3 linked regions of the Gemmatimonas sp. genome follow. The protein of the gene in region 3 binds, or shares a complex with, the protein of the main gene of each other region. Links are inferred from orthologs where the notes say so. Each region holds a gene or a part of one and is shown on either strand. Other genes may lie near its edges.

Region 1 (7,146 bases), on a different replicon or contig from region 3:
TTGGCTGAGGACCATGAATCGGCGAAATATCTCGCGCATCTCGTCGACGGCGCCGGCGGGGCCAAGGTCGTTATGCCGGACACCAACATCGTCATGATCGACTTGCCCAGCCCCCGCGCCGATCAGGTTATCGCGCAGGCGGCCGCGCTCGGCGTGCGGATCTACAAGTGGCACGACACGAGGGTGCGCGCGGTGACCCACCTCGATGCGCCGATCGGGCTCATCGCCGAGCACGGACCGAAGATCGCGCAGGCGCTCTCGGAGGCCTTGGCGTAGCGGCGCTTCGTAGATAACAAAAAAGCGCACGGGAGGTCCGCTCTTTCGAGCGAATCCTCCCGTGCGCAGTGCTCCGGGCCTGACGAAGCGACGCCAGACTCCACGTGCCGCTGCTACCTTCGGGGTCCTGACGGATTTGGCGGGCTGTCGCCCTCCGGGACCCGGAGCAACTGGAAGTTAACCAGCCGCGGGGTGAAGTGGTACCCGCTCCTCCGCCGTGTAGATTGGACGCATGTCGCTCGCTCTCGCCCGCAAATACCGCCCCCGGAACTTCGCGACCGTGGCGGTACAGTCACATGTCGCCAACACGCTGAAGGGTGCCATCGCCAGTGGGCGAGTCGCGCACGGCTATTTGCTGTGCGGTCCCCGGGGGACCGGCAAGACCACGCTGGCCCGGGTGCTGGCCATGGCGCTCAACTGTGAGGAGCTCGCCGATGCCCGACGGATGAGCGGGACGGCCGCCGCCACTGAGTTCAGCGAAGCGATGGCCGCCGCCGGTGAACCGTGCGGCCGCTGCACCAGCTGTCAGCGTATCTGGAGTGGCAGCGCGTCGCTCGACGTCGTGGAAATCGACGCCGCGTCGAATGGTGGTGTGGCCGATGCCCGCGAACTGCGCGAACGTGCCATGTATGCGCCATCCGGTGATGACCGCTACAAGGTCTACATCATCGACGAAGCGCACATGCTGTCCCGCGATGCGTGGAACGCGCTGCTCAAGGTGCTCGAGGAACCGCCCCCGCGCGTGGTGTTTGTGTTCGCCACGACCGAAGCGCAGAAGGTGCTTCCGACGGTGATCTCGCGACTGCAGCGTTTCGATCTGAAGCGCATCGGCCCGGCCGAGATCCGTGAACGGCTGGCCGCGGTGCTCACCGAAGAGGGGGTGCGTTTCGAGCCCGATGCCTTGGGCATGATCGCCGGCGCGGCAGATGGTGGCCTGCGCGATGCGTTGTCGCTCACCGATCAGGTGCTGTCGCTCGGAGAGACGGCCGAGGTCACGGCGGAGCGCGTGCGCACGGCGTTGGGGCTCGTGCCCGAAGAGGAGTACCTGTTGCTGCTCGACATCATTGCCCAGCGTCGGGCCGTTGATGTGTTCGGCGCGGTGCAGCGACAGGCGGACGGCGGGGTTGATCTCATGCTGTTGCTGGCCGGCATCGGCCGCATGTTGCGGGCGCAACTCACGATCGCGCTCGGGGGCGTGCCGCCCGAGCTTTCGGAGCGCATGCGCGTGGCGCTCAACGAGCGAAAGGGACAAGTCTCCGCCGGCGACCTGTTGCGCATGCTGCACGCCCTGCTCGAGATCGAGCCGATGTATCGGCGCAGTGGCCAGCCGCAGCTGTTGCTCGAAACGTTGCTCGTCCGCTTCGCCTTGCTCGATCGCACGGTGGAACTCGAAGAGGTGATCAAGGGCTTCGGCGCCGGTGGTCACGACGATCCACCGCCGCGTCGTGTCGCGCATGAGCCGCGCGTCGCCTCGGCGCATGCGATCCCGCCCACGCCGCCGCCGGCCGTTGCGCCCGCGATCCCACAGGCGCCGCCGGCGTTTGTGGCATCGCCCTTGGTGGCGCCGCCGCGCTCGGCCACGCAGCAGGTGGCGGAAGCCGCCGCCGCGGTGCAAATGGCCGAGCAGCGCCCAACGCCGAAGGCCGCCGCCTCGGTACCACGGGTCGGCCCGCCGCCCTCGGTTGAGCAGCTCAAGGCGCGCTGGCAGAGTGTGAGTGACGCCATCAAAACGGCGGGACGCGGCATGCTGGCACAAGCCGTCGCGCGGTTGGTCCCCGCCTCCGTCTCGGCTCACGGCAGCGTAGCGCTCACCTACGATCCGGCCGACGATACCTTCGCCCGCGCCGCCGACGGCGCCCGCCCGGATATTCTCGCCGCGCTCCAAGCGTGCTTTGACGGTGTCACCGGGGTAACAGTGGTGTCCTCCGTGCATGCCGGCGCCCAGGCGCAGGCCCAGTCCCGCGCACCTCGCGATACGACGATACGATTGACCGCCCACGACGTGCAGCAGCAACGCACCGAGCAGCTCTCGTCGAAAGACCCGCTGCTCGAAGCCGCCGTGCGCGCCCTCGACCTCGAATTACTCGACTAACGCTTTTAAGGAACAGTCATGGATTTGTTCAAGATGATGGGCCAGTTCAAGGACATGCAGTCGCGCATGCAGACCATGCAGGACGAGATGTCGCAGCGCACCTTCTCGGCCCTGGCCGGCGGCGGCATGGTGGCGGCCGATGTGGACGGCAAGATGCAGCTCAAGCGCATCAAGCTCGATCCGACGGTCGTGAACGGCCATGACATCGAGATGCTCGAAGATCTCATTGTCGTCGCCGTCGCGGAGGCGCAGAAGAAGGCGGCCGAAGCCATGCAGATGGAGCTCAGTAAAGTCACCGGCGGCATCGATCTGCCGTTCAAGCTGCCGTTTTGATCGCCCCCCGTTGAGCGTCATCGACGATCTCACGAGTGAGCTGGCGCGGCTCCCCGGTATCGGCCGGAAGACCGCGCTCCGTCTCACCTATCACCTGCTGCGGCAGCCACACTCGCAGAGTCGTCGGCTCGCCGAGGCGCTCGTGCAGCTCACCGAGCGGGTGCGGGCCTGCGACCGGTGCCACAACCTCACCGAGTCGCCGCTGTGCGCACTCTGTGCCGATCCGCGGCGCGACCCGGCCATCGTCTGCGTGGTCGAGGAAGCGTCCGACATCGCCTCGATCGAGCGGGCGGGCGAGTTTCGCGGACTCTATCACGTGCTGGGTGGGCGCCTGTCGCCCCTGGATGGCGTCGGGCCTGACGATCTGGCCATCGGCGACCTCCTCGCCCGGATCGAACCCGAAGGGGTCAAGGAGGTCATTCTGGCTACGAATCCATCGCTCGAAGGCGAAGCGACCGCATTGTACGTCCAACGGCAGCTGCTGCCACGAGGTGTGCGTATTACCCGTATCGCCCGCGGTCTGCCCGTCGGCGGCGATCTCGAATATGCCGATGGCGTGACGATCGCTCAGGCCCTGTCCGCCCGTCGGGAGATGCTCTGATGCGGCGCCAGGACGCGAGGTGGAGCCTGGTCGGCATGCTCGCCACCGGGCTCGTGACCGGACTTGCCGTTGGCCTCATGGGCTGGAGCGCGCACCAGCATCGGCACCGTCGGTCCCTCTTTCACCCAGACGCCACGAGCCGTCTGGCGGCGCTCGGTTACCTTCGGGCGCATCCAAGCGTTGATAGTGCGCGGCTCCTTCGTGACTATCTGCAGTGGGAACCGCTTCCGTTGCTGCGTCGCAAGGCCCGAGGGGTTCTGCGGCGCACGGAACGGCTATTACGTTCGTAATGGACCCGCATGCCGGCCACGTGACGCTGGCCTGCGGAACCTGATCCCTTCGACCCACCGTTCATGTCTGTCGGCGCCGCCACCTGGTCGTTCACCGAGGACGACTTCGGGGCCATCACCATTACGCTGCAGCGGTTCCTCTACGACGCAAAGGCGCGTTGCGCCCTCCTCGTGGACCGGAGCGGACAGCTGGTCGCCACGGTCGGCGAGCCGCCAAACTTCGACGCGACCGCCTTCGCGACGCTTACGGCGGCCGATTTCAGTGCCAACGACCAGTTGGCGCGGCTGATCGGCGAAAGCGACTTCAACGTCCTGTTCCATCAGGGCGAGAAGGAGTCGATGTATCTCGCCGATATCGCACGACGCGTCATCCTCGTCGTGCTCTTCGACAATCGCACCACGCTCGGTCTCGTCCGGCTGCGTATGAAGTCGGCCGTCGACGAGCTCACGAAGACGTTCGAAGGCGTCTTCTCCCGCGGCGGGTCCGCATCCACGCCGCCGCCGGGATTCCTGGCCGGCGCCGAGGATGAGATCGATCGGCTTTTTCAGTAAGGGGCCGTAATCGATGTCGATGATCAACTATGCGTCCCGAGAGATCAACTGCAAGATCGTGTTTTACGGTCCGGGGCTCGGTGGGAAGACGACCAATCTCGAGTATGTCTATGGCAAGGTGTCGCCGAATACCCGCGGCAAGCTGATCTCGCTGGCCACGGAAACCGAACGCACCCTGTTTTTTGATTTCCTGCCGGTCGATCTGGGCACGATTCGCGGCTTCCGGACGCGATTTCATTTGTACACCGTGCCCGGTCAGGTCTATTACAATGCCAGCCGCAAGCTCATCTTGAAGGGCGTGGATGGTGTGGTGTTCGTGGCCGACTCACAGGTGGAGCGCGCCGAGGCCAACCTCGAGTCCATGCAGAACCTGTATGACAACATGGCGGCGTATGGCTACGATCTTACGCGCATGCCGTTCGTGATTCAGTACAACAAGCGTGATCTGCCGAATGCGGCGCCGCTCGCGGAGCTGCAGGCCATGCTCAATCCAGGCTGGGAAGTGACCGACCCGACGCGCATGCGCGCAGTGGCGGATCCCTTCAAGCCGGGCGAGCTTCTGGTTAGCCAGTTGCCGACCGGTGAGTGGGTGGAGCGCGTTCCGACCTTCGAAGCCGTCGCCGTCACGGGCGACGGCGTGTTCGACACCCTGAAAGCCGTTTCCAAGCTGGTGCTCAAAACGCTCGCATAACCGCGGGCGCGGCGGGCACCGGTCCTCCCGCCTCTCGATACTCCTGTGAACCTTCCGAACGCAATCACGCTGGGCCGCATCGCCCTGACGCCGCTGATTGCGTGGTTGCCGTTCACCACGTCGTGGACCGCTCGCCTCATCGCGTTCCTGCTGTTCACGATTGCCGCCGTCACCGACTACTGGGACGGCCATCTCGCCCGGTCGCGCAATCTCGTCACCGACCTCGGACGTCTGCTCGATCCGCTGGCCGATAAGCTGCTCCTCGTGGCCACGCTGATTCCGATGTATTGGCTGCAGAAGCACTACACGCTGCTGGTGCCCGACGGCACGATGCCGCAACCCACGCCGCTGCTGTTTCAAACGCCGTTCGGCGCCGTCTCCCTGCCGCTGTGGATCGTGATCGTCGTGCTCGGGCGCGAAGCCTTCATGACCGTGTTCCGGCAGGTCGCCGCGCATCGGGGTCTGGTCATTGCCGCGATTGGCCCCGCCAAATGGAAAACGACGTTTCAGAGTATTTGGCTGGGCGCCGCGTACTTCTGGTTTTTCGCGGCCACGTTGGCGACGCGGCGGGGCTGGGAAGGGGACGGCGCGTGGCAGGCGTTCGCGTACTTCAATGGGTTCGTCGGCGTCACCAGCATGATCGGCGCGGTGGTGCTGACGCTGTGGAGCCTGTGGCTGTACCTGCGCCGCTACGGCAAGCAGGTCGCGCGGCTGGCCTGAGGGCAGCCAGGCTCATGGGTGCCGTTCGTGTAACGGCGCGCTGGGGCACGGCGACCTGAGCCGTACATCCGAGGTGACAGCGCCACACAAGGTGTGACTCGGGAACCACACAAAGTTGCTCTCGGCAATTGAGCCGCTCCGCTGGTAGGAGGGCGGGGGACAAGGCGTATTCCATCACAGATATGGTATTTCAATTGCTGAAGAATGCTTCACCTGGCCTATGTGGCGACCCGTATTGGTCGCGTACGACACGCCGACAGTCGTCCGTGTCAATTGGTCCTGACCCCTCCACGGAAAACCGAATGAAGAAAGTGTTGTTCACCGCCGCGATGATCGCGGTCGCCGCGTCGAATGTCGGCGCGCAAACGCCTGTCACCGCCATTGATGGCTCTCAGGGTTGGGCGCCGGTCAACCGATTCGGCAGCGCTGAAGCAGTGCGAGGCTCGCAAACGATCGACGGGGCGTATAATCGCGGAACCAATCCTGGATCGCTCCACTTTTCGGGGGCGGCCGATGTTTCCGGCGGCCTTCGCAATCGCGTTGCGCTCCTGAATCCCACGGGCTTTGGGTTGTTGGCCAATCTGGAGTCAGTTGGTTTTGATTGGTATCGAAGTGCCGCTTCTACAACTGGCGCAATCCAATCCCCCGCACTCCGGCTTTTCGTGTCGTCCGGAGAGCGTAACGCGACGCTCAGCGAACTGATTTGGGAGTGGGCGTATAACGGAACCGGGGATGCCCCGACAGGCGCTTGGCAGACCGTGTCGAATTCGCTCGCGACAGGCACCTGGTGGCGGTTTTCGGGCGGGCAGCAATCCTGTTCTGTGAACAATGACCAGCAGCTCTATACCGCGCTCGGAAACTGGAGCAACTGTCTCGGCGCAGGGGCTGTTGTGTACGGCATCAGTGTGGGGCTTGGATCGCTTCCGGATGCGGGTAGCTTCGACGGTGCGGTCGATCTTCCAACGCTCAAGTTCGCGCAGCAGAGCGCGACATCATGGGACTTCGGAACTTCCTCCACCGTTGTCCCCGAGCCGTCCACCTACGCCCTCATGGCCGCCGGCCTCGCCGGCCTCTTCGCCGTCCAGCGTCGTCGGCGCCAGTCGGTCTGACCCGCACCACGCGGTCGTAGAGCAGTCCCGCGGCGCCGGTCGAGCTCAGCTCACCGGCGCCGTTGTCATTAGTGGTATTGTTCCTCCATGAACATCGAAATCGTCACGATCGGCGACGAGCTCCTGCTCGGCTTCACGATCGACACGAACGCCGCGCATCTCGCGCGAGAATTGGCGGCCCTGGGGGTGCGGATCGTGCGCCGCGCCACGTGCGGCGATGATGCCGATTCCATCGCCACCGCCGTGCGCGAAGCGCTCGAGCGCACCGGCGCGGTGATCACCACCGGCGGGCTCGGCCCCACCGCCGACGACATGACGAAGCCGGCCATCGCCTCGATCTTCGGGCGCGGCATGGTCATGGACGCCGCGATTCTCTCCAGCCTCGAAGAACGGTGGCTCAAGCGCTTCGGCCACGAGCTGCCCGCCAGCAACCGCCAGCAGGCCATGGTACCGGAAGCCTGCACGATTCTCCCCAATCGTCA
Region 2 (7,103 bases), on a different replicon or contig from region 3:
GGTGAGGAGCAGAAGAACGCGGGAGAACGCAAGGTTGAGAATGCAACGCGCAGCCTGCGGTGCGTCTTGAACGGTATATTGGATGGCTCGGTCTGCTGTGGTAGAACCGCACGTATTGTTGCTCTTGCGCTACAGCTTTGCTGAGGCGCTGTGAACATCAAAGTTCTCGCAATCTTTGAGGAATTCGTAAAACGTTGCAGCGTATGCGCTTGCTGACGCAGCGTGGCTTCTTTCAGGTCGCGCCTGTTCGTCTGCCGCGCGGCACGCGAATTGAAACGCTTTAAGACATTGAATACCGTTGTGCTCACTCCCAAGCCTCGAAACCAATGTTCAAGAAACTTGTAGTAGCGGCCGTGGTTGCCTTTGCCTTGCCGACGATGGCGCAGGCTCAGGTCATCTTCCCCGGGGACCTGAACAGTCCCCTAGCAGCGACGCCGTGCAAGCTGGACATTTTCGTGAGCTTCACGGCTGCGAAGTGTGCGGGCTTCTACGACAAGAACGCCATAGACTTCGACACCGGCGACAATCCGACTTCTCAGGCGCAGAATGCGCTCGGGAAGCTTGGGAGTTCCTCTTCGTCCACGGTGCTCAAAGTCGGGAGCTGGAACGGTACCTCGTCGTTCGGGAATACCATGAAAGGTTGGACCGTGGTCGGTATGCACTGGGGCAACTATTTCGACGATGTGAACAACCAGTCGGGAAACGGCAACGTGTCCGCATTCTTTCTCTTCGATTTTGGCAGTACGGGCACCAATAGCCTAGCCCTCAAGACCGATTATAAGAACGGCATTTCTAACTTCGCTATTCTGACGACGCAGTCCTGCAAGACTGGTGAGTCGTGCGGCGCGCTGATCACTTCCGTCCCCGAGCCGTCCACCTACGCCCTCATGGCGTCGGGCCTGCTCGGCATCTTCGGCTTCGCCCGTCGTCGCCGCAACAACGCCTGAGCTCTCGACTAGCTACACTAGCTTCACACACCACCGCCTCGGCCAGTCGTCGAGGCGGTGGTTTTTTGCGCGTTACTCAGGTTTGCAAGCGTGGCCGGCTACAGCCCACAGCCCAAATCCCCCGCCGTTCATTACTAGCGCCCCTAATTCCTAGCGCTGTTGATTCCTAGCGCCGTTAGCCGTTTCTCCCCGCGCCCGCTGCTCTCAACGCATTCAAAATCACCGCCACATCAATCGCTTCTTGAATGAGCGCCCCCGCGATCGGCGTCAGCATCCCCGCCGCCGCAAACCCCATTCCCACCAAGCTCAGCCCCAGCCCCACGAAGATCGACTGCTTCGCGATCATCAATGACCGCCGCCCGATCCGCACCGCTTCCGGTACCCTCCGCGGATCATCAATGAGCAGCACTACATCGGCCGCTTCCGCCACCACCCCACCGCCGTGTCCCGCCAGCGCGATCCCTACCGTCGCCGTGGTCAACGAGGGCGCGTCGTTCGTACCGTCGCCTACCATGACCACCCGACGACCGCGCGCCTCCAACGCCGCCACGCGCGCCACCTTGGCCTCGGCCGTGAGATCGCCCTCGAACTGCGTGATCCCCACTTCGCGCGCGATCTTCGCCACGTTCTCGGTCGTGTCGCCCGAGAGCAGATACGCGTCGCTGATCCCGAGCGCCGCCAGCTCGGCGAACATCGGCGCGAGTTCTTCCCGCAGTTCGTCGGCAAACTCGATACGCGCCACCGACGGCACCTGACCGTTCGGCACGCCGCCGTGGCTGTCATCGGTCGCCACATACGCGCGCAGCCCCGATGCGCCGACTTCCAAGGCCGAGAGTCGTGCGGCCATCGACGGCACCCGCTCGCGCACGAAGTCGGGTGACCCCACCGCCACGTAACGACCGTTCACCATACCCGTTACACCGCGGCCGGCGGTTTCCACCAGCTCGGTCGCGATCCGCATCGTCGCCCCCCGTGACTCGGCCTCGGCCACAATGACGCGGGCCAGCAAATGTCCCGAGCCTTGTTCGACCGCCGCCGCGATCTCCAACATCGACTCCACCGAGACGCCGTCGTCGGTGACCACCTGATGCACGCGCGGTTTGCCAACGGTGAGCGTGCCGGTCTTGTCGAAGACCGCCGAGTTCACCGAGGCCAGCGCTTCGAGGGCGCCACCGTTGCGCACGATGATCGAGCGACGCGCCGCGCGATTGATGCCACCAATGATCGCCACCGGTGCCGCGAGTATCAGCGGGCAGGGAGTCGCCACCACGAGCACCGCCAGCACCCGGGTCCAATCATGCGACACGAACCACGCCATGGCGCACGCCGCGAGCGCGAGTGGCGTGAACCACACCGCCCATTTGTCGGCCGTACGCTGTAACGGACTCTTGGACGCCTGCGCGGTGCGTACCAGATCCACGATCCTGGCGTACTGACTGTCCTGCGACGTGCGCACCGCGCGCAGCGACAGCGCCCCTTCCTGATTCACACTGCCCGAGAGCAGTGCCGTGCCGGCGGCAGCGCGCACGGGAATCGGTTCGCCGGTGAGTCGAGACGTGTCGACGTGGGAGGACCCGCTGACCACCGTGCCGTCGCAGGGGACCAGTTCGCCAGGACGCACGAGCAGGTCGTCGCCCGGCTTGATCTCGATGGCCTCGATGTCGTGGACCTGTCCCTTCACCACCCGGTGCGCCGTTCGCGGCGCATCGGCCTCGAGCGATGCGACGGCGCTCGACGCACGCGCCACCGCATACGCATCGAGCGCTTCCCCGCCGGTTTGCATGAGCACCACCACCAGACCAGCTAACGGTTGCCCCAGCAGGATTGAGCCGGCGATCGCCAGCATCGCCACCACGTCGGCGGCGAACTCTCCGCGCAGCAACCCGGCAAAGGTCCGCCACGCCACGGGAATCCCCGTGAGTAGGAGACCCGCGAACCAGACACGGTTCCGCCACGGATCGGCGCTCGCCACCACTGGCGTCAGCGTCCCTGCGACAAGGAAGACCAGCGCCGCCGCCGGTAATCGAGGAATCGAGGTCCAGCGCATCAGCAGGTTTGCGTGAAGGAGTCGAACGACAGATGGTGCGACAACCTAAACCGGACGGAATCGGCCCGATGCTGGAAAGTTACCGGTCCGCGAGGCTATTCTCGTGGTATGACTGACACGCATTCGCATGCAGCGCTCGCGGCAATTGTTGACATCGCCGCCGACGCCATTATCGCGCTCGATGACAATTTCCGCATCGTGCGCTTCAACAAGGGTGCGGAGCATATCTTCGGTTGGACGGAAGACGAGATGCTCGGGCAGCGACTGGACCGGCTGCTCCCCATGGCGGCTCGCGCGGTGCACCGTGGGCATATCCGAGGCTTTGCGGAGGGAGGCACAGAATCCCGACGTATGGCGGAGCGGCGGGAAATCGCCGGACTTCGCCGAGATGGCGAGCAGTTTCCGGCGGAAGCGTCGATCGCGCGCGTGACCATAGAAGGCGAGCGCACCTTCATGGTGACCCTGCGCGACGTCAGCGATCGCCGAAAGAACGAAGAACGCCAGAAGCTGCTGGCGACGGCGGGATGGGTGCTCGCCGCATCGCTCGACGTGGAGTCCACGATGGCGACGATTGCCGAACTACCCGTGCCGCTGCTGGGCGACTGGAGTCTGCTCGAGTTGCTTGCCGCCGACGGACAGATCCGGCGCGCGGCGGCCACGCACATGGATCCGAGGCGGCATGACGAGTCGTCTGCGCTCGTGTCTCGCGTGTACGAAACACTGGATGCGAATCTTCCCGCTGCCAGCGCCGGACGTGTGGCCCACGAGACAGAAGCGCAGCGCATTACCGATATCGCGTCGTGGTTGTCGGCGAATTTTCACGACAAAGTCACCCGTGAGCACGCGCAATCGCTTGGTGCCAGTGCGGTATTGATCGTGCCGTTGCGCGCCGGTGGACGGGCGATCGGCGCGTTACATCTCGTACGTACGAGGCCTGGTGCGTCGCACAACATGGACGAAGTCCTCGTGGCCGACCAGTTTGCCGGCCTCGCCGCGCTCGCGCTCGAGAACGCGCGGCTGTACCAGGAATCCCGACGCGCCGTTCGAGAGCGCGATGACATGCTGGCCATCGTATCACACGACCTGCGCAACCCGGTCAATGCAATCGTGATGTTGACCGGTGCGGTGCTTGGCCGGGAGCCAGGCGACGAGCGGCCGCTGATGGAGCGTGAGGATATCGAGGCGATTCGCGGTGCCGCCCGTCAAGCCGATGGATTGATTCAGGATCTGCAGGACGTCTCACGCATTGCCAACGCACGACTTCGGGTCGATCGCCGACCCGTCTTGCTCTCGGAACTGGTGAAGGAATCGGCCGACATGTTCGAGCCGGTCATGGAGGACGCCGTGCTGCGTTTCGTGCGTCACATCGACGAAACCCTCCCGCCGATTCAGGCCGACCGTCATCGCCTGGAACAGGTGTTGTCCAACCTGCTTGGCAACGCCGTTCGGTTCACGCCGCACGGTGGAGAGATCGTGCTCACCGCCGAACGTCATGACCACTGCGTGCGGATTCGCGTGCGCGACACCGGTCCCGGCGTGTCAGCCGATGACGTGCCGCGACTGTTCGAACGTCACTGGCAGGCGCCGCGCCTGCTGCGCGCGGGGTCGGGACTGGGATTGTTCATCGCGAAGGGCATCGTCGAGGCGCACGGAGGCGAAATCGGCGTCGACAGCGAAGTGGGCAAGGGCAGCGAGTTCTGGTTCACGGTGCCGCTGTAACACGCCGCCCGAACGAAACAGGATCCGTCTTAGTGCTTGGCTTCGGCCGCGGGAGCAGCAGCGGCACCTTCGACCGCCGGAGCAGCCTCGTGGGTCGCAGCGGTGCTGTGCTTCGCATTGTCTTCCGCGTGATACACCTGGAAGTTCATCGGGTCGCGCGGATGCCGATACGTATTCTTGTGGATCGTGTAGGCCGTAAACAGCAGCCCCAACGTGGCCACCGTGGTCACGGCAGCAGCAGCCCAGCCCTGCTTGTTCGGATCGTACGCGACACTCATGAAGACACCCCGACGGGAAAGCGCAAACGGCGAAGAAGAACACTTCAGCGAGCGGAAGCTATACAGGGCCGCGTCATTCTTCCACCCTTGGCCCAGTATCATGCGCGTTGTCGATCAAACGGGCCGGAATGATCGCGGTACTGCCGTAACGGTCGCGGATCCGGTCGAGTGCCAGGGTGAGGGCCCGGTCCTTGGCGTTTTCGACCGGTTCCCCCTCCGCCGCAGGGGCGGGCGGGGCGGCGAAAAAGCCGAGCTGCACCGCCGGACCGGTGGACGTGGCCTCATCGTCGAAGTGTGACAGCCCGATCCCGAGCAGACGCACCCCGACCCGCCGTTTGCCCCGGAGCGCGCGGTAGAGCACGCGCGCGGCCTTGATCACCGACTTCTCGGATTCGATCGGCTGGGCCAGGGTACGCTGCGCCGACCGCGTCTTGAAGTCGGCGTCCTTGAGCTTCACCGTCACGGTTCTGGCCCGGAGCCCTTGTCGTCGCAGGTCGGTGCTCACGCGCACGGCCAGCCTAAGCAGTTCGCGTTCGAGGAGGTCGTCATCGTGCAGATCGCGCCCGAACGTCTCCTCGCGACTCACCTGCTTTTGCACCTCGCGCGGCGTCACGATGCTGTCATCGATGCCCCGCACACGCCCGTGCAGCCAGGCACCGGCGCGCTCGCCAAGGCGGGACTGCAGGTCGGTCACACTCCACTGCTGCGCGTCGGCGATGGTCTCGAGGCCCATGCGCTCCAGCGTCGCCGAGAAGCGCGGGCCGACCATCGGTAGGTCGGCCAGCCGGAACGGCGCCAGAAACGCCGCTTCCTGACCGGGCGTCACGCAGCGCACGCCGGTGGCGCCGCTGCCGGGCTTCGGCTTGGCCAGTTCAACGGCCATCTTGGCGACGAGTCGCGAGGTCCCGCCGCCGATCGAGACCGTGAGGCCGGTGGCGGCGAAGACCGCGTCCCGAATGCGATGCGCGGTGGCCTCGAGCGACTCGTGACCATAGAGCGCCTCGGTGCCGCCCATGTCGCAATACCACTCGTCGATGCTCGACGCTTGGACGATCGGAGCAAAGGTGGCGAGCACCTGCTGAATCTCCTTGCTGCGCGCGCTGCAGGCGCCACGGGGCACCGGCACGCAGGTGGCCTGAGGACACAACTTCAGGGCACGCGAGATCGGCATCGCCGATCGCACACCGTACGCGCGGCACTCGTAGGAGGCACTGCACACCACGCCGCGCGAGCCTGGGCGCCCGCCCACAATCAGTAACGTCGCCTTGCCGGCGCCGTCCGGATCCTCCTGGCGCGCCACGGCCACGAAGAACGCGTCGGCGTCGACCAGCAGAATGCGGCGTGGCGAAAGAGTGGTCATGTCGGGGGAAAGTGGTGGCCCTGACGCAAGCTAGCAGCAATCTTGAAGGATGACGCCCGCCATCCTGTTCGTGCGAAAAGCCAAGATCGCACACGACGTGCTCTCGTATGAGCACGACCCGGCCGCCGAGTCGTACGGGCGCGAAGCCGTGGATCTGCTGCGGCTCGAGCCCGCCACGGTGTTCAAGACGCTGGTGGCCGACGCCGAAGGCGTGGGACTGGTCTGCGCCGTGGTGCCGGTGCTGATGATGCTCGATCTCAAGGCGCTGGCCGCTGCCGTCGGCGCGCGCCGCGTCCGCATGGCCGACCCGGCCGCCGCCGAACGGGCCACCGGCTACGTGGTCGGTGGCATCAGTCCGTTGGGCCAAAAGAAGCAACTGCCAGTCGTGATCGACGCGAGTGCGCTCGCGTTCGATCGCGTGTACGTAAGCGCGGGCCGGCGCGGACTTGAACTCTCGTTGGCCCCGATGGACTTGGTGAAGCTGTCGCGTGGCCGCACGGGACCGATCGCGCGCGCGTAGTTTTTGCTGGGGTCAACAATCCACCTTACGAGGAAGACCATGCCGCATCGACGGAAATGGATTTGGGTGCTGGTGGCGTCACTCGCCGCGACGCCACTCCTGGCGCACGACATGTTCTGGCGTTTGTCCTCGTATTACGTAGCCCCAAAGACGGCGCTCACCATCCCGTTGCTCAATGGAACGTTCTCCAAGAGTGAGAACTCCATCGAGTGGGACCGTGTCGCGGATTTGA
Region 3 (7,427 bases):
CGCGCGGAATGACAGCGCCTCGACCAGTCCGCGTGAGATCACCTCGCGCTCAGCCGCCATTAACGCGAACGCGGCGCGCAGCCGTGGAAGCTCGGCGATCCCGACCGCCTTCCGGATGTGCTGATAGACGCCAATCTCGGAGACCTGCAACGCCACAGCGATCTCCGCCAGCCGCTCGCCCGTGCGCCAGCGACGCCACACCTCTGCCCGCTCGCTCGGCGATAGATGGCCGCGTCCCTTTCGATTCCCCACGGTCCCCTCCCGGTAAGTGCAACTACCGACGATTCGTTGCACTCACCGATTGAGACCACCCGCCTTTATGCCGTGCGTTCGCGGCAGCTCGGCTACAGCGATACCGGCTTCCACCTGACGTGGAATTTCGTCGATCTGCGCGTCCGTGAACTTCGCCTTCTGCATTGTACACTCTAGAGCCCGGTCACGACGACACGCACGGCGGAGTTTGCGGCGTTGGCGGCGGCCACGCCGACGCAGTCACGCGCGGGTGCGCGGACGGGAGTGCCGACTCCCCCGCCGGCACCAGCGCGGGGCGCGAAATCCATTGCGGCGTGACCTCGACCGGCACGAACCCGATGAGTTGTTGCTGATAGGGTAGAATAAGTCGCTGGCGCATGTGCTCGAGCATCGCCTCGCCCGTGTGTGTCCTGCGAAACTCGGCCGCCCCACATTGCAAGGAATGCATCACATGCCGCGAGAAACTCTGCGGTGACGAGTATTCGAGCAGGAACGCGACCTGCGTGAGGCTGTAGCCCGGATTCTCCAGCAGTCGCGCCGCGCGCACCAACCGCGCCGTCGCGAGATATTTCTTGGGCGCTGGAATGCCGGCGCGAAAGAACCGGCTCATGAAGGTGGTGGGCACCACACCTAACCGCCGCGCCAACTGACGTACCGTGGTGAGTGAACGCGGCGCAAGAAAGAGCTCATCGAAGAAGCGCAGACAATCGTCGTTGGCGCCGGTGAGATCGGCGCGAATACGACGGATGGCCACCGCCTCGATGGTGGTCGACACTTCGCGATTCACGAACTGTCGCAGATCACGCCATCCGGCCGGATCACGCGCGTCCACCAGCGTCTGCACTCCCTGTTGCCCCAACGCGAGCAACGATTGGGTGGTGCGCGCTTCATTGCCGGTGAGCAAGGCCACCGCCGGCACGCGCGGAAACTCCCGAACCATGCGCGCCACCTGCGCGCCGTGATGCTGCTGATAGCGCGACACGGACACGATAATGGCCGACACCGGCTGCGTACGTAGATCGCGCAGCATGTCGTCGAAGCTTTCGCGATGCACGGTCGTGTAACTCCCCTGCCCCAACGCATCAACGCGCTGCCGCTCGGCTGGTGTGAGAAACGTCACGATAGATCGCGAGGGCGCGTCGTCCGCACCTGGCGCAGTCGTAGACTTCACCGGCGCCATCGGGTAGACCGTGGTACGAGCCTGCGATGTCGACGACGCTGCCAGCGACGATCTCAACGGGGATGCCATACGCGCCTCACTTACCGGAGGGTCCGTGTGGGGGGCCGGGGGCTGCGAGCGCAGCGGGCCGATCACGACGATAGGCTACCGTGGTGTCGTCATCGTGCCGTCACTGTGTGGCGATAGGATGTATTCCTTGGCAATGGAACCGCATTACGCTTCGGGCGTATCGGTGGTCCAGCTATATTTCTCTATCTCATGGATTGGTCGCCGGCCGGATGGTCGCGATGTTTGGGCGCAAGCTCAAGCACCGAGGAAAGTCCGGGCTCCACAGGGTAGACTGCCAGGTAACGCCTGGGCGCATGCGGCGTGAGCTTCGTGCGACGGACAGTGCAACAGAAAGCAAACCGCCGTCGTATCGGGTAACCGATGTGGCGGTAAGGGTGAAAGGGTGGGGTAAGAGCCCACCGCGCCTTCGGTAACGAAGGTGGCTCGGTAAACCCCAGTCGGAGCAAGGCCAAATAAGCGGCGAGAGATGACCCGTCTCGCAAGGACGTCGCAAGACGTCGAGTCGCGGGTAGGCTGCTGGAGCGTGTGGGTGACTGCACGCCGAGAGGAATGACCGTCCGGTGTTGGTGTACGCTCGCGTATGTCAGCACTGACAGAACCCGGCTTATAGGCCGGCGACTTTCCATGAGATCTCGGGACCCCTCACGGAGTTTCCAGTGGAGTGGCACGTGGTATCGAACAGATGACTTCCCTTGCCGCTTTGGCCGCTCGTACCGCGACATGGTGCGTGGCTGGCCCTTTGATGCTGCTGGCCTGCGCACCGGCATCGCCCACGCCGTCGCCCGCACCGAGCCCGGTGGTGGCTGCGCCCACAGCGGTGGCGCCCGTCGCCAGCAACCGCGTGCTCCTACCGCGCACGCAACCGCGCACGAACTGGACGGTCTCGGCCGTTACCCGCTTGAAGGTCAGCGGCGCCGCGATGCCGGCTGGCGTGTCGGACGAACAGCGCATCGACACCCGGGCGTTGGTGTCCATGTCCTTCGATCGCACCGCGAACGGTGCGCTGCGCGGATCGGGCCAAGTGGATTCGTTCACCGTGCGCAGCAGCATCGCCGAGAGCGCCAAGCAACTGGCCGCCGCGGCCGCGGCCCCGGTGCGACCATCGCTGCTGCAAATCGATGCCCTCATCGACAGCACCAATCTGCGCATCGTGACGCGTCCGCCATTGGCCAACGAATGCGACCGCCCCGAAGTGAGTGCGATGCAGCTGGCGCGTGAACTACTGGTGCGCATTCCCGACGGCGTGGCGGAAGGCGATCAGTGGCGCGACAGCACCGTCACGTTGGTGTGTCGCAACGGCGTGCCACTCACGGTCTACACGACCACGCGCTCCACGCTGGCCAAACTGTCGCGCGAGACATTGGTGCTGAATCGTGAGATCAGTACGACACTGGAAGGCAAAGGCGGAACCGCCTTTCGCGCCTTCGAACTCGTTGGCACCGGCACCGGTTCACAGCGCGTGGAGATCGCCGCGGCTACCGGCATTTTGGAAACGCTGCAGGGCACGAGCACGCTCACCATGCAGGTCGTGGAACGCATTCCGCCCGGAGCACCACGATCACAGCAAGTGCTGCAACGCGTGGAGATCCGGGCGGAACGACAACGCTGAACGGTGACCGCGTGGCGCTGATCAGTCCATCAAGCGCAGCGGCATCACCAGGCAGAGATACTTGGCCGGATCATCCCAGCCTTCGGGCTCGATCGTGGCCGCACGCTCCGGCGCCTTGAACGTGAGCCGCACCTGCTCGGTGGGCATGTAGCGCAGGATCTCCAGCAGATACGTGGCGTTGAAGCCGATATCGAGCTGGTCGCCGTTGTAGTTCACCGGCAGTTCATCAGAGGCTTCGCCCAGGTCCGGCGTGGTCACGCTGAACTTCAGCATACCGGTGTTGAACGACATCTTGATGCGGTGCGTCTGGTCGGACGCGATCACGCTCATGCGCTTGAGCGCACTGGTGAGCGCCGCCTTGTCGCACAGACAGAAGCGATCGTTGTCCTTCGGAATGACCTGTTCGTAATTCGGATACGGGCCTTCGACCAGGCGCGTGAACACCTGTGTGAACGGCGAACGGAAACCGAGATGGTTTTCACCACGTGCAATTTCGAGTTCTTCCTCAGCTGGGAAGAGACGCTTGATCTGCTCGAGCGCCTTGGGCGGCACGATCAAATCACCCGGCGGCGCACTGCTCGATTCCACCGGCAGTTCCATCTTCGACAAACGGTGACCATTGGTGGCCACCATGCGCATGCGATCTTCGCGCAACTCCCAGAGCACGCCATTGAGAATGGGTCGTGACTCTTCGGTGCTCACCGCGAACGCGACATGCGAAATGAGCTTCTGCAGTTCACCCGACTTCACGCGCCACGAATCATTGAAGCGCACGGTGGGGAACGTCGGAAACTCATCGCGCGGCAGGCCAAGCAGCTTGAACTTGGATCGTCCGCATTCGATGGTGACACGCTGTTCGCCGCTGGCCGAAACTTTCACGGGAGACGGCGGCAGCTCGCGCGCGATCTCACTCAGCTTCTTGGCGGGAATCGTGATCGCCCCCGGCGTTTCGACATCGGCACTGACTTCCGTGCTGACGGCGATGTCGAGGTCGGTCGCGGAGAAACGAATCCCGCGCTCGGTGGTTTCGACGAGCAGGTTCGACAGGACCGGCAAAGTGGTCTTGGCCGGTACGGCGGCGGTTACCGCCGCGAGTCCTTCTTGGAGTTTCTCGCGCGAGATCGTGAAGCGCATGCCCGTTGTGTGGAAGGACTGCTGTTAAAAAGAGTCTTAGAGATAAAACTGGTAGTAGCAGCAGGGCGTGTGGGCTTGTCTACAAACGCCGCAAGCTACATGTGCCAAAGCACTTCCGCCATGCCGCATCATGTGCATTCCATGTCGAGTAGTGCTTTTTCTCCGCATTGCTGCACATCGGGGCCCACGACTGGGGGGAAAGATGCGCGGCGATGTGGACGACTGGGGACTCAGGTCCCGAGTTGTCCAGTGGATCGGAGAGTTTCCAACATGCCCCGGACTTTCAACACCCGGTCGGCAAAACCGGGCTCTCCCCCCATATCCTCGGCCACCCGATCGAGCGAATGGATCACGGTGGAGTGATCGCGTCCGCCGAAGGCGTTGCCGATTTCGACCAGCTGGAGCGCCAGCAGCTCCCGACAGAGGTACATCGCGACCTGGCGCGGGGTCGTGAGCTGCTTGGTACGGGTTTTCGAGCGAAGCCCGTCGGGGGTAACGCCCCACTCGCGCGAGACCACCTGCTGAATGGTGGCCACCGTGATCGTCGTGGGCGGGATATCGGGAAAATCCGATGTCGTGGCGCTTTTGAGTTTGTCGCGGAGTGCTTCGCGGGCGAGCTCGATGGAGATCTCGCGGTGCTTGAGCGAGGCATAGGCCAGGAGCTTGATGATCGACCCTTCCAGCTCACGCACCGACGACTTCACATGCTGGGCGATGAACTCAATGACCTCGTCGGGGATGGTGAGCTCGAGGTGATCGAGGCTCGCCTTCTTTCGCAGAATCGCGATCCGGTGCTCGAGATCGGGGGAATCGACATTGGCCACCATGCCCCACTCGAAGCGGGAGACGAGGCGGGACTCGAGTCCCGGGATCTCCTTGGGGGGCCGGTCGGAGGTGAGGACGATCTGACGACCGGCCTCATAGATGGCGTTGAAGGTGTGGAAGAATTCCTCCTGCGTGGATTCCTTCCCTTTCAGAAACTGGACGTCGTCGACCAGCAGCAGATCAATTTCCCGGAAGCGGCGACGGAAATCGCCCATCTGTCCGGTCTGGATCGCGTTGACGAACTCATTCGTGAACTGCTCGGTCCCGACGAAGGCGAGTCGCAGCGTGGGGGTGCGTTTGAGCAGCTCGTGGGCGATACCCTGCATGAGGTGCGTTTTGCCGAGCCCCGTCTCTCCATAGATGAAGAGCGGGTTGTAGACCTTGCCCGGCGCTTGCGCGGCGGCTTGTGCGGCGGCGGCGGCGACGTCGTTCGACTTGCCGATGACGAACTGATCGAACGTGTATCGGGGGTTCAGTGGCGCCGACAAGCGCTGTTGGTGCGCCGTTAGTGGCGCTACCACAGGTGCTGGTGGCGGCTGTACGAACATGTCCATCTGCACCCGACCCATGCGTTCTTCTGCCACCTTGAAGCGCACCTTCATCGGGTGCCCGAGGGCGACAGCGGCGAAGCTGGTCAGCAGATCGGCGTGTTTGGACTCGTTCCAATCGGCTGAGAACTGGTCGGGGGCGCCGATGAGGAGGGTGTCTCCTTCCAGGCCGAGGGCGTCGGTGGGCTCGAGCCAGGTGCGGTACGTCTGCTCCGGGAGGACCTGCCGGGCGCGTTGGCGCAGGCGATCCCAGGTTTCGGCAGGCGTAAGGGACATGACAGGAGGTCGGGGTTCGGGCGGCCCCGGCCGTGGGCGAGAATCGAACGAGAATCAGGCGGGGGCGGCGAAGGTTACGCTCGCGTGTGGATAAGTCAATCGCGTCAGCGACGTGACACCAGTATCGCATTCGTGAGCGCAAGCAAGTTGACACGTGGATTGGGTCGGCGAGGGCAAATCGTTGTCGCGGGAGTACTTGGCGGGCTTGACCTCAAGCCAGTCCCGCGAGTAAATTCTAAGGCTGCTACCGAACGCGATCGACTGCGGGCCGTGGCGACTCTCATCGAATCACTGCGTTCTATACCGCGTTACCTCGAGCATTATTATGGGCAAGCCGACATACAATCCGCGTAACACCAAGCGAGTCCGCAAGCACGGCTTCCGTGCGCGTATGGAGACGAAGTGGGGCCGTGAGGTTCTCGCCCGTCGCCGCCGTAAGGGCCGCAAGGTGTTGACCGTCCAGATCCCGTCGAAGTATACCGGCGCCTGATTCCCGGTCGTTCCCGCGCGCGAAACGATTGACGCGCGGGGCCGATCTCGAGCGGGTTCGACACGAAGGGAAGCGAGTGCGCACCGCCTCAATGGATGTGCGCGCCCTAGCTTCCCTTCTTGACGTTCCTCGGGTGGGGTTCGTGATCCCCAAGTACAAGCACTCGGGTGTCGATCGGAACCGCCTCAAACGGAGGCTCCGCGAACTCATCCGCGTGGACGTGCTTCCCGAGCTCCCGCCGATGGACCTCGTGTTCAAGGTGCTCCCGGTGGCGTATACCAGAAACTTCGAGACGCTTCGCGCCGAAGTGTTGCAGGCTGTGCGAAAGATCGCACGGTGACTTCAACGTTCCTGCCGTGATCGCGAAGCTGTTCATTCTGATCGTGCGCGGGTACCAGCTGACGCTGTCGCCCATCTTCGGGGGCGCCTGCCGCTATTATCCTTCGTGTTCTGCGTACGCGATCGAGGCGCTGGAGCGTCACGGTGCGGCACGCGGAGGATGGATGGCTTTGCGCCGTATCGGGCGCTGTCATCCGTTCCGGCCCGGCGGATTTGATCCGGTGCCCTGAGCGCTCCCTTATACAGACCATGGAACCACGTCGCATCGTCCTCGCCGTCGTCCTGATGGCGGCGGTCCTGATTCTGACGCCGATCCTCTTCCCGTCGCCGGTCCCGGCGCCTGGAAGCAAGACCGCGGTAACAGACTCCGCCAGCACCACTCCCGTCGTCGCCGATACTGCCACCGCGACGGCAGCCGCCGCCGCCGCTGGTATCGCGGCGCCCGGCATGAGCGCCCTGCCCGACTCGGTGGGCGCCGCGCCGCGGTCGGTTGCGTTGCCGGTCGACACCGCCGTGGTGACCACCACGCCGGCCATCTTCCGAACCACGAACCGCGGCGCGGCGCTGATCGGCGTCGAGATGCAGCAGTACGTCGCGCTTTCCAACAAGGGGCGCACCAAGGGCGGCCCGGTGGAGCTCGCGAAGGCGGGCGACCGGTTGCTCAGCTTCCGTCTCGTGTCGCCCGGTGACACCGTCGCGCTGAAT

The links. Proteins that work in one complex are often made in the same cells at the same time.
Region 1: the proteins of dnaN (region 3) and dnaX are in contact, whole or in part, in a cryo-EM structure (PDB 8GIZ), measured with the Escherichia coli proteins. The link is inferred for Gemmatimonas sp. from one-to-one orthologs.
Region 2: the proteins of dnaN (region 3) and RMP10_RS10400 are in contact, whole or in part, in a solved structure (PDB 1OK7), measured with the Escherichia coli proteins. The link is inferred for Gemmatimonas sp. from one-to-one orthologs.

Annotation. Positions count from the first base shown.
Region 1 is NZ_JANPLK010000001.1:34,897-42,042, forward strand. What follows is about bases 1-2,938. They hold dnaX (DNA polymerase III subunit gamma/tau), read left to right. Parts: upstream 1-508; coding sequence 509-2,368; downstream 2,369-2,938. Other genes in these bases: RMP10_RS00160 (threonine aldolase family protein), read left to right, coding at 1-276; RMP10_RS00175 (YbaB/EbfC family nucleoid-associated protein), read left to right, coding at 2,387-2,701; recR (recombination mediator RecR), read left to right, coding at 2,712-2,938. Outside these bases: more of recR, read left to right, coding at 2,939-3,302; RMP10_RS00185 (roadblock/LC7 domain-containing protein), read left to right, coding at 3,656-4,144; RMP10_RS00190 (ADP-ribosylation factor-like protein), read left to right, coding at 4,158-4,835; RMP10_RS00195 (CDP-alcohol phosphatidyltransferase family protein), read left to right, coding at 4,881-5,555; RMP10_RS00200 (PEP-CTERM sorting domain-containing protein), read left to right, coding at 5,858-6,664; RMP10_RS00205 (competence/damage-inducible protein A), read left to right, coding at 6,752-7,146. UniProt on the Escherichia coli protein: Part of the beta sliding clamp loading complex, which hydrolyzes ATP to load the beta clamp onto primed DNA to form the DNA replication pre-initiation complex.
Region 2 is NZ_JANPLK010000040.1:144,791-151,893, forward strand. Bases 4,209-7,103 are described here. They hold RMP10_RS10400 (DNA polymerase IV), read right to left. Parts: upstream 6,352-7,103; coding sequence 5,065-6,351; downstream 4,209-5,064. Other genes in these bases: RMP10_RS10390 (ATP-binding protein), read left to right, coding at 4,209-4,713; RMP10_RS10395 (hypothetical protein), read right to left, coding at 4,743-4,991; ybaK (Cys-tRNA(Pro) deacylase), read left to right, coding at 6,401-6,871; RMP10_RS10410 (DUF4198 domain-containing protein), read left to right, coding at 6,911-7,103. Also shown: RMP10_RS10380 (PEP-CTERM sorting domain-containing protein), read left to right, coding at 327-947; RMP10_RS10385 (heavy metal translocating P-type ATPase), read right to left, coding at 1,123-2,994; more of RMP10_RS10390, read left to right, coding at 3,103-4,208. UniProt on the Escherichia coli protein: Poorly processive, error-prone DNA polymerase involved in translesion repair and untargeted mutagenesis. Copies undamaged DNA at stalled replication forks, which arise in vivo from mismatched or misaligned primer ends.
Region 3 is NZ_JANPLK010000002.1:198,629-206,055, reverse strand. Bases 2,189-5,064 are described here. They hold dnaN (DNA polymerase III subunit beta), read right to left. Parts: upstream 4,245-5,064; coding sequence 3,132-4,244; downstream 2,189-3,131. Other genes in these bases: dnaA (chromosomal replication initiator protein DnaA), read right to left, coding at 4,475-5,064; RMP10_RS01590 (hypothetical protein), read left to right, coding at 2,229-3,110. Also shown: RMP10_RS01610 (IS30 family transposase), read right to left, coding at 1-252; RMP10_RS01605 (transposase), read right to left, coding at 295-417; RMP10_RS01600 (helix-turn-helix domain-containing protein), read right to left, coding at 437-1,372; more of dnaA, read right to left, coding at 5,065-5,893; rpmH (50S ribosomal protein L34), read left to right, coding at 6,219-6,383; rnpA (ribonuclease P protein component), read left to right, coding at 6,370-6,723; membrane protein insertion efficiency factor YidD, read left to right, coding at 6,740-6,952; membrane protein insertase YidC, read left to right, coding at 6,972-7,427. UniProt on the Escherichia coli protein: Confers DNA tethering and processivity to DNA polymerases and other proteins. Acts as a clamp, forming a ring around DNA (a reaction catalyzed by the clamp-loading complex) which diffuses in an ATP-independent manner freely and bidirectionally along dsDNA.